DNA from 2 places in the Clostridium mucosae genome. Region 2 is predicted to be linked to the other one. Evidence: riboswitches for the same ligand, from Rfam matches in the RefSeq annotation. Region 2 holds a riboswitch; the other holds the start of a gene.

Region 1 (4,448 bases), on a different contig from region 2:
CTACCTGATGGTCCTAGAATAGATATAAGTTCTCCCTCTTTAACATCTATATTAATATCTCTTAATATTTCCATTTCATCAAAGGACTTAGATACATTTTTTAACACAATTTTATTTTGATAAGAACTCATTTGTATAAGCCTCACTTGCTTTCATTTCCTTATTGATTAATTTATTATCATATAAGAATTTTGTATAGTTATCCCACACGCTATCTTTCATTTCTCCCCAAATCTTAGTATCTTCCATATATTTATCTGCAAGATACTTTTGGCTTTCTATTGCAAGCTCTTCACTAATTTCAGGTACTTTACTTACTAATAGCTTTGCACTTTCTTCAGGATTTGCTATAGCCTCTTCATATCCCTTAGTAGTTGCCTCCATAAACTTCTTAGCTAAATCTTTTTTGTTATTAACAGTATCTTCAGTTGCTGCAATAATTGGTGTGTAATAATCTAAAGCTGGATCTAAATCTCTAGCTGGTATATAGTTTATATCAAAACCTCTTAGCTTAGCTTCTGTATTAGTCCAAGCTTCAAATGTCCACTCAAAATCTAAATTATTCTTAGTTGCAATAAAGAAATCCTCTGTTCCCGCATCTACAATTTTTAATTTACTAAAATCTGCTCCATTTTTCTCCATTACAGCCTTTAATATAGCTTGTTCTGATGGACTTCCCCATCCACCATAAACTTTATTTTCAAAATCCTTAACTGTTTCAATGCCCTTTTCTTTTGGAGACGCAAAGCCTGATGTATTATGTTGAATTATTGCTGCTATAGCTTTAACTGGAAGTGGACTATCTGATGTTCTTGCATATGTTAAATCTTCTTGATAACTTACTGCAAAATCTCCCTTACCAGCAGCTAAAAGTTGAAGTGATGATCCTTCTGATGGTTGTATTATTTCAACATCTAAGCCAAGTTCTTTATAATATCCTTTTTCCTGTGCAACATATAATCCAGTATGATTAGTATTTGGTGTCCAATCTAAAATTACAGTTACCTTTTCTAAACCTTCAGAACTCTTTACCCCTTCATCTTTTTTGCTACATCCAGTAAATATTGTTAGTGCTGTTACTGACGCTAATACTACTGATATAATTTTCTTTTTTAACATTACTATTTCACCTCTAAATTCATTGTTCTTAATTTTATTTCTTCATACTTAGTTTTTTATTATTCCATGGAGTAAATACCTTCTCCATTAAAGAAACTAAAAGGAATATTCCCATGCTTATAGCAACTATAATTACTATTGATGCAAACATCTTATCTAATGCATATGCGCTTCTTGCTCTTGTCATATATACCCCAAGACCTCTATCGCCTCCAAGCCACTCTCCAATTACAGCTCCCATAATGCTGTATGTTGCTGCAATTCTCATACCTGAAAAGAAATTTATCATTCCATAAGGTAATTTCAAATGTAAAAATACATTAAATTTTGATGCTCCCATCAATTTAAAATGATTTATTAAATCCTTATCTACACCTTCAAGTCCATCAACTATACTTATTACTATAGGGAAAAAACACACTATAACTACAACTATTATTTTAGGTAACGCTCCAAAACCAAACCAAATTATAAATAATGGTGCAAGAGCAACTGTTGGTATAGTTTGAGAAATAACAAGAACTGGATATAAAGCTCTTTTAATTAATGGAACCATATCCATAATTATTGCTAATATAATAGATAATGCTATTGCAATTAAAAATCCTACTAGACCTTCATATAGAGTTGCAAAAATATGTGGTATCATATTTTTGAAATCTTTAATTAATACTTCTATAACATCAGTTGGAGCAGGTAATATATACTTTTCTATTCCTCCAACATTAACTATAAGTTCCCATATAATTAACAAAATTAAAATAAAAACTATAGGTGCTATCTTATTTCCTATACTTCTTAATCTTTTCATCCATCGTCACGCCTTCTTTTTTATAATCTATTTTAACCATAGATACTATTCTTGATGCACCTTCTTCGGTACAAATTTCTTGAGATTTCTTTACTATCTCTAATAGTTCTTCAAACTCACCTTCCATTGTTGTTTCCATAGCCCCTACTTCATACTTAACTCCAGTAGATGCTATATATTCAATAACCTTGTCCACAACAGGATAAATTCTATCCTCACTTACTGTTGGTATAACTTGAAGACTTACATTACAAAGTGACATAGCCCTCTCCTCCTTCTTAATATATTTAAAAGTAAACAAATCCTATTTTGTCCATAGCGTAAAAAAATACAGTATCTCTGATTAGAAATACTGTTTTATAGTTCAATTTGTATATTTTTATTCAATAACAAATAATCTCCCTACGTTGGCATTATCCAAATCAGGTTCATGGGTCAAAATAGTAACAATTTTATCTCAGGCAGTTCGCTGCCCCCCCAGATTTCTATTTACTTTTTATAATTCCATTTTATTCATCTTTACTATAAATGTCAAGTTAATCAATAATCCTTATCAATTAAAGAAGCCTATTATCTAATAAATTTAAGAAATAAATTAATTATTATATACTTATTCTAATTATTACTTTTATTTGCTCCATATAGCACAATTATAAGTCCTAAAATTCCTACTATTATTTTTATAGTTGCCATTGAAATTAAAATAGCAAATAATATTACTGATATTCCAATTATCATAATATTTAAAGACGATGATTGATTTTGAATAACTTTATAAACATACATACCTAATAAAATTAAAACTGCTATCATAATTAGCATTGGTATCCCAACAAACATAAGATTCATCATTTAACTTCCCCCCTTTCCAAATCTAATGTATATCTCAACACAAGACTTTATTTATACACAGGAGTTATCAAACAATTTAATTAAATGTCTTTGCGATATCTCCTATAATTAAATTATTCTAATTAATGATTTTTGAATAATTTTTCTCTATACTCTTCAGTAATTCATTAAGATCTATCTTCTTATAATCTGCAACTTTTTTAGCTACATCTATTATTGCACTTGGATAACCATACTCTCCATTTACCCATTCTAATGCTGTTGGTCCATCAGTTTCTATAAGTATTTTATTTAATGGTATTTTATCTAAAACTTCATTAGTTTTATCTGAATAACCTATATCTACACTTATTGTAAAATAACAACCAAGCTCAATATATTTCTCTAATGTACTTATTTCCCCACTATACCAGTGTATAATAGCCTTATTATAATTATACTTTTTAAGAGTATTATAAATTTCCTCTTCTGCACCTTTCGTATGAATACTTACAAACTTATTTCTTTTAATACTTTCGTTCAATATAAAATTAAAAATCCTTCTTTGTGCTTCATAAGTGCTTGTATCCTCTACCCAAACATAATCTAGGCCTATTTCACCTATTATTTCACATTCTTCTATATATGGTATAAGCTCTTCTAAACCTCCTTTATATTCTGCTGCTTTCCATGGGTGGATACCAAAGCATGGCTTAATAAATTTGCTTTGTTTGCTATATTCTTTATTCTTAATATAGCTTTCTACATCCATACTATTAGCTAAAGTTAATATTTCATTCTTATTTATATCTTCAATTGCTTTTTCTATATTTTCTTCAAAAAAATCTAAATGTGTGTGTGCATCTATATACATAATTCCCTCCAAAAGTTCTAATATAGAATATAATTAACTCATTAATTATATTCTATATTAGTAATTTCTTAATTATATCCTTTTCCTTTTAATATTAATGATATAATTGCACTTATATCTCTATCATCTTCTATAATTAATATATTTTCTCTCATATTTCTCTCCCCAATCTACTATCTAACTAAATTATATAGTATGAATATTAACATATATTAGCAACTTATTTCCAAGTTGTAAATTTTATAATTATATTAATTCTATTATACATATAAACATGCTTACAAATAAATACATTTGCCTTATTAAATAATATAAAAAAGATGATTCTCTTAAATCTAGAATCATCTTTTTTATATTATTATTTTAAATTTTCTCCATTGCTTTCTATTACTTCCTTATACCAATAGAAACTTTTCTTTTTATAACGTTCTAAACTACCTGTACCATCATCATTACGGTCAACATAGATAAATCCATATCTTTTCTTAAGCTCAGCTGTTGAGGCACTTACTAAATCTACACATCCCCAACTAGTATATCCCATAACTTCTACTCCGTCTTCAATAGCTTTACCTAGTTCTAAAAGATGGTCATTTAAATATTGAATTCTATAATCATCAAGTACAGTTTTTTCACCGTTAACTTCTACAAGTTTATCCATTGCTCCCAATCCATTTTCAACTACAAATAGTGGCTTTTGATATCTATCATAAAAGTAATTACAAATATATCTTAATCCTTGAGGATCTATTTGCCATCCCCATTCTGATTCCTTTAAATATGGATTTTTAACTCCTGAAGTTAAATTTCCTC
Region 2 (4,448 bases):
AGATATAAATAATGTAAAATCAATGCCATTTGGATGGTTATGTGACAAAAGACCACAGCTTTTAAGAAAAGAAGACTCTGTAATTTATGAAGTACATGTAAGGGATTTTACTATAAGTGATGATAGTGGAATAGATAAAAATATCAGAGGTAAATATTTGGGATTAGCTAAAGAGGGAACTTCTTATAAAGATAAGAAAAGAAAGATTACTGTAAAAACAGGAATTGATCATTTAAAAGAACTTGGAATAACACATATACATCTGTTACCTGTATTTGATTTTGGCTCAGTTGATGAAAGAAAATCAAATAAAAAAGGTAATAGAAATTGGGGATATGATCCTAAGAATTACAATGCGCCTGAAGGTAGTTATTCAAGTGATCCATATGATCCAATTTCGAGAATAATCGAGCTCAGGGAAATGATTAAAAATCTTCATAAAAACGGAATAAGGGTAGTTATGGATGTAGTTTATAATCATATGCAGGAAACAAGAAGTTTAGATAATATAGTTCCAGCATATTATTTTAGAACTAATTATAGAGGTAGATTTACAAATGGATCAGGATGTGGAAATGAAATAGCAACCGAAAGACCTATGGTTAGAAAGTTTATAATTGATTCTATAAAACATTGGTTAAAAGATTATAATATAGATGGACTAAGATTTGACCTTATGGAATTAATAGACATTGATACTATGAAGGAAGTTGTAAAAGAAAGTAAGAAAATAGATGAAAGTATATTAATTTATGGTGAGCCATGGAAAGGTGGAGAGTCATCACTTACAAATGGAACTTATAAAGGTAGTCAAAGGGGAGAAGATTTTTCCATATTTAATGATTCCTTTAGAGATTTTATAAGAGGAAATAATAACCCATCTAATGGATTTGTCAATGGAAGTCAACATGATGGAGCTACAGCATGGAGCATAATAGAAGGGTTAAAAGGATCTATAAATACATTGACATATTATCCAAGAGAAAGTATAAATTATGTAGATGCACATGATAATTATACTCTTTGGGATCAAATTGAAAAAAGTTTAACACCTGACATTAAAGAGAAAGATTATAGAAAAATTAAAGAAGAAAATATATTTGAAAATCATTTGGTGAGAAGAAATATATTAGCGCTTGCAATAATATTAACATCACAAGGAATACCATTTATACAGGGTGGAGCTGAAATATTAAGAACGAAAAATGGTGATCATAACAGTTATAAGAGTCCTGATAATATAAATGCAATATTTTGGAGAGATAAAGCAAAATATATTGAAGTATTTAACTATGTGAAGGGATTAATAGAAATTAGGAAGAATTTTAAAGCGTTTAGACTAGAAAAGAGAGAAGAGTTAAACAATATTGAAATTAGCTTTTTAAATGGTGAAGAAAAGGTTGGAGTAATTAAATGGCATTTTAAAAATTTAAACCATATAGAACAAAATATTAATGATTTAATTGTTGTATACAATGGAACATCAATAGATGACTATGATATAAATCAATATATACCAGCTTCAAAAAAAGGGGAATGGAATATAATTGCTGATTTTAATAAAGCAGGAGTAGAAATAATAAAGACAGTTAAAACATCAGAAGTGCCAAAGTTGAAATCATACTCAATTTTAGTCTTATATTCATAGTAGTTTTATACAAGTGAAATTAGAGAAAAAAATGGAATAAGAGCTAATTATAATTAGCTCTTATTCCATTTTTAATTGACCGATTATTCACTATTTAACAAAAAATATTCAATCATTACTAAGAATAAGTTTTTAATGCATAAGTATATAATTAAATAAATACAGTAAAATATAATATTTATAATGATTTATAAAATTCATATTGTGAAATTGCTACTTTTTTCAATGATTCTATCTATTGGTAGCAATGCTGTAATTATTAATACTACAATGAAATTACCTCCAACCACTAATCCATTAGCAAGTAAGGAGTAAAGCATAGGAGGCCAACCTTCTGGGGCAAACTGTCCAAAGAATAAGAAGCCTGATATAAAGTGAAATATAAATCTTATAAACATGCCTACGAAAATACCTAAGAGTTTTTTATTCTTAAAGTATCCAGCAATTCCCATAGCCATAAATGGAAGAGGATAATCGAAAAGAACTTGAATTGGATGGAGTATATAAGGACTTATAATCAAATATATAATTCCAAATAAAAATCCTGTAAGCATACCAATTTCAGGACCATACATAAAGGCGATAATTAAAATAGGAACCATACTTCCTAAGTTAATACTTCCAGCACCATTAGGCAAATCCACAATCTTTATAAGATGAAGTATTGTAGCAAGAGCTAAAGCAATACCAATTCTAGATATAATTTTAGCATCTAGATTAATTTTCTTAAATCTAATAAGTGATAATATTAATATTATTACACCAATAAGTGTAGCTAAAGAAAGTGGGTTTTTCAAGATTTCAGTAAAACCTTCTTTTAATGTGTTAATAAAAATATCCATAAAAAATACCTCCTAAAAGTTGCTAGGAGGTATACTTATAGCTTTGATATAATCATTCCTATAAAAGTACATCGTGACTTTCCTACGCTGGTATTATCCAGATCAGGTAAAGAGGGTTAATGAATTATCATTTCTCAGCCAAAAGGCACCCCTAGCACTTAAATTATTTAATTTATAAGTAAAGCTTACATAAATTTGCTATAAAAGTAAATATTTAATTGTTTTAATATTTTAGTTATATAGAAGATTTGTAAAATTTAATATAAAAATATATACATATATAACTTTATAAAATGATTAATGTTATTTATAGTAAAAATAAAGGTATTTATGAATAAATCTTTTAAAAGAATATATGTAAATAGGCTTTAAAAAAATAATTTTGTAAGAATCAACTATTTATTTAGAATAAAAAATAATGTATTATAAGAAATGGGTTTATTATAATACATTTAAACAAAAAAAATTATTATATGGGGGAAGAAGATGATAAAAACTAAAAAGATGAAGATAATAAGTATTTTACTTATAGTAACACTTATTATTTTAGGCAGTACTGGAGCTTACCTTGTAAAGGTTAGCAAAGAAAAAAACTTAAATGTGCAAATAGAAGAAGTAAATAAAGTTTTTAGTTCGTTGAAAATTTCTAATATGAATAGTGATGAAGAAGAACTTTATATGAAATTAAAAGAAAGCTTTAATAAATCTATAAGTGATAAAAATTTAATTGAAGCTAATGAGACTTTAAAAACGATGAGTGATTTAAAATCTTCTGTTGAAAAGCGAGTTAAAGAAGAAGAAGAGAAAAATGCGGAAGAAGAAAGAATAAGAGAAGAAAATGAAAGAGAATTGGCATCAAAAGATGAAACTGAAAAAAAGGAAGAAGAAGTAAAAGAAGATGCTAAAAAAGAAGATATTGTAAATAAATCCAATACATCAAATATAAGCAACGGAACCAATGTACAACAACCAGTTTCTACTAATAATGAGCCTAAAATTGCAAATACTTCTGTTGCATAAAATTCCAGAGAAATAATTTCAGTAGTAAGTACAGGTGGTAGTACAGCAGAGTTAGTATTATGGCAAAAAGATAGTAATGGAAAATGGTATGAATATGATAGTATGTTTGCAAAACTTGGAGAAAATGGAATGAAATCTGCAAATGATGTTTATGAAATGGACTTATGCACCCCAACTGGAGTATATAGTTTAACGGAAGCTTTTGGAGCTGCCCAAAACCCAGGAAGTGGAGTTCCATATCGAGTTTTAGATGGGTCAGAATATTGGGTAGATGATGTTAACTCTCCTTATTATAATACAATGCAATTTGGAGAGCCAAATGGACGATGGAATTCAGCTGAGTATTTAATAGAGCATAGTAATTCATACAAATATGCGTTAGTGATTGATTATAATAGGTATCCTGTTATAAGCGGTAAAAGTTCTGCTATATTTTTGCACGTAGATGTTGGAGTTCCTACTTGGGGATGTGTAGCAGTTGAGCAAAGTAAGATGAAGGAAATATTACAATGGATAAATCCTGGAGATAATCCTAAAATAATGTTAGCTTTAAGCTATAATGAGCTTTATAGTTATTAAAAATAAATGGTTAGAAATATAAAATTTATATTTACTAACCATTTATTTTTTTATAATTAATTCATAAGATTAAGGCTTAAGAATGTCTATTGTATCTACTGTAGTTAAGTAAAGAAAATTTTATCTATAATTTGAAGATTATATTTACAGCTTAACAACTATAAAAATAACGATAAAATGTACAAGATATATACTTTATTCCATTAAAGACATATTACCATAAAATATATAAAATGTAAATAAATATATAATGATTAATTTTGATTAACCATATCGATAAATTCTCTTTTCCCTTGGAGATGCAAGATAATCATATGCAGAAGTCCAATAAGGAAGCAGCTCTGGTTTATATTCCAAAA

Evidence for each region. Region 2 has a riboswitch for thiamine pyrophosphate ahead of thiT (energy-coupled thiamine transporter ThiT). Riboswitches for the same ligand answer to the same signal wherever they lie in the genome.
Region 1: another riboswitch for thiamine pyrophosphate. It lies ahead of NSA50_RS06550 (thiamine-binding protein); the one in region 2 lies ahead of thiT (energy-coupled thiamine transporter ThiT).

What each region holds. Positions count from the first base shown of each region.
Region 1 covers NZ_JANKAF010000004.1:35,103-39,550, reverse strand. Annotated here, with positions in the region: gene NSA50_RS06565 (ABC transporter ATP-binding protein) at 1-131, opposite strand, end outside; gene NSA50_RS06560 (ABC transporter substrate-binding protein) at 112-1,119, opposite strand; gene NSA50_RS06555 (ABC transporter permease) at 1,154-1,930, opposite strand; gene NSA50_RS06550 (thiamine-binding protein) at 1,902-2,192, opposite strand; TPP riboswitch at 2,313-2,420, opposite strand; gene NSA50_RS06545 (hypothetical protein) at 2,546-2,782, opposite strand; gene NSA50_RS06540 (TatD family hydrolase) at 2,901-3,635, opposite strand; gene ascB (6-phospho-beta-glucosidase) at 3,994-4,448, opposite strand, start outside.
Region 2 covers NZ_JANKAF010000019.1:40,140-44,587, forward strand. Annotated here, with positions in the region: gene pulA (type I pullulanase) at 1-1,648, shown strand, start outside; gene thiT (energy-coupled thiamine transporter ThiT) at 1,846-2,490, opposite strand; TPP riboswitch at 2,553-2,653, opposite strand; gene NSA50_RS16365 (hypothetical protein) at 2,977-3,510, shown strand; gene NSA50_RS16370 (L,D-transpeptidase family protein) at 3,613-4,089, shown strand; gene NSA50_RS16375 (protein kinase family protein) at 4,354-4,448, opposite strand, start outside.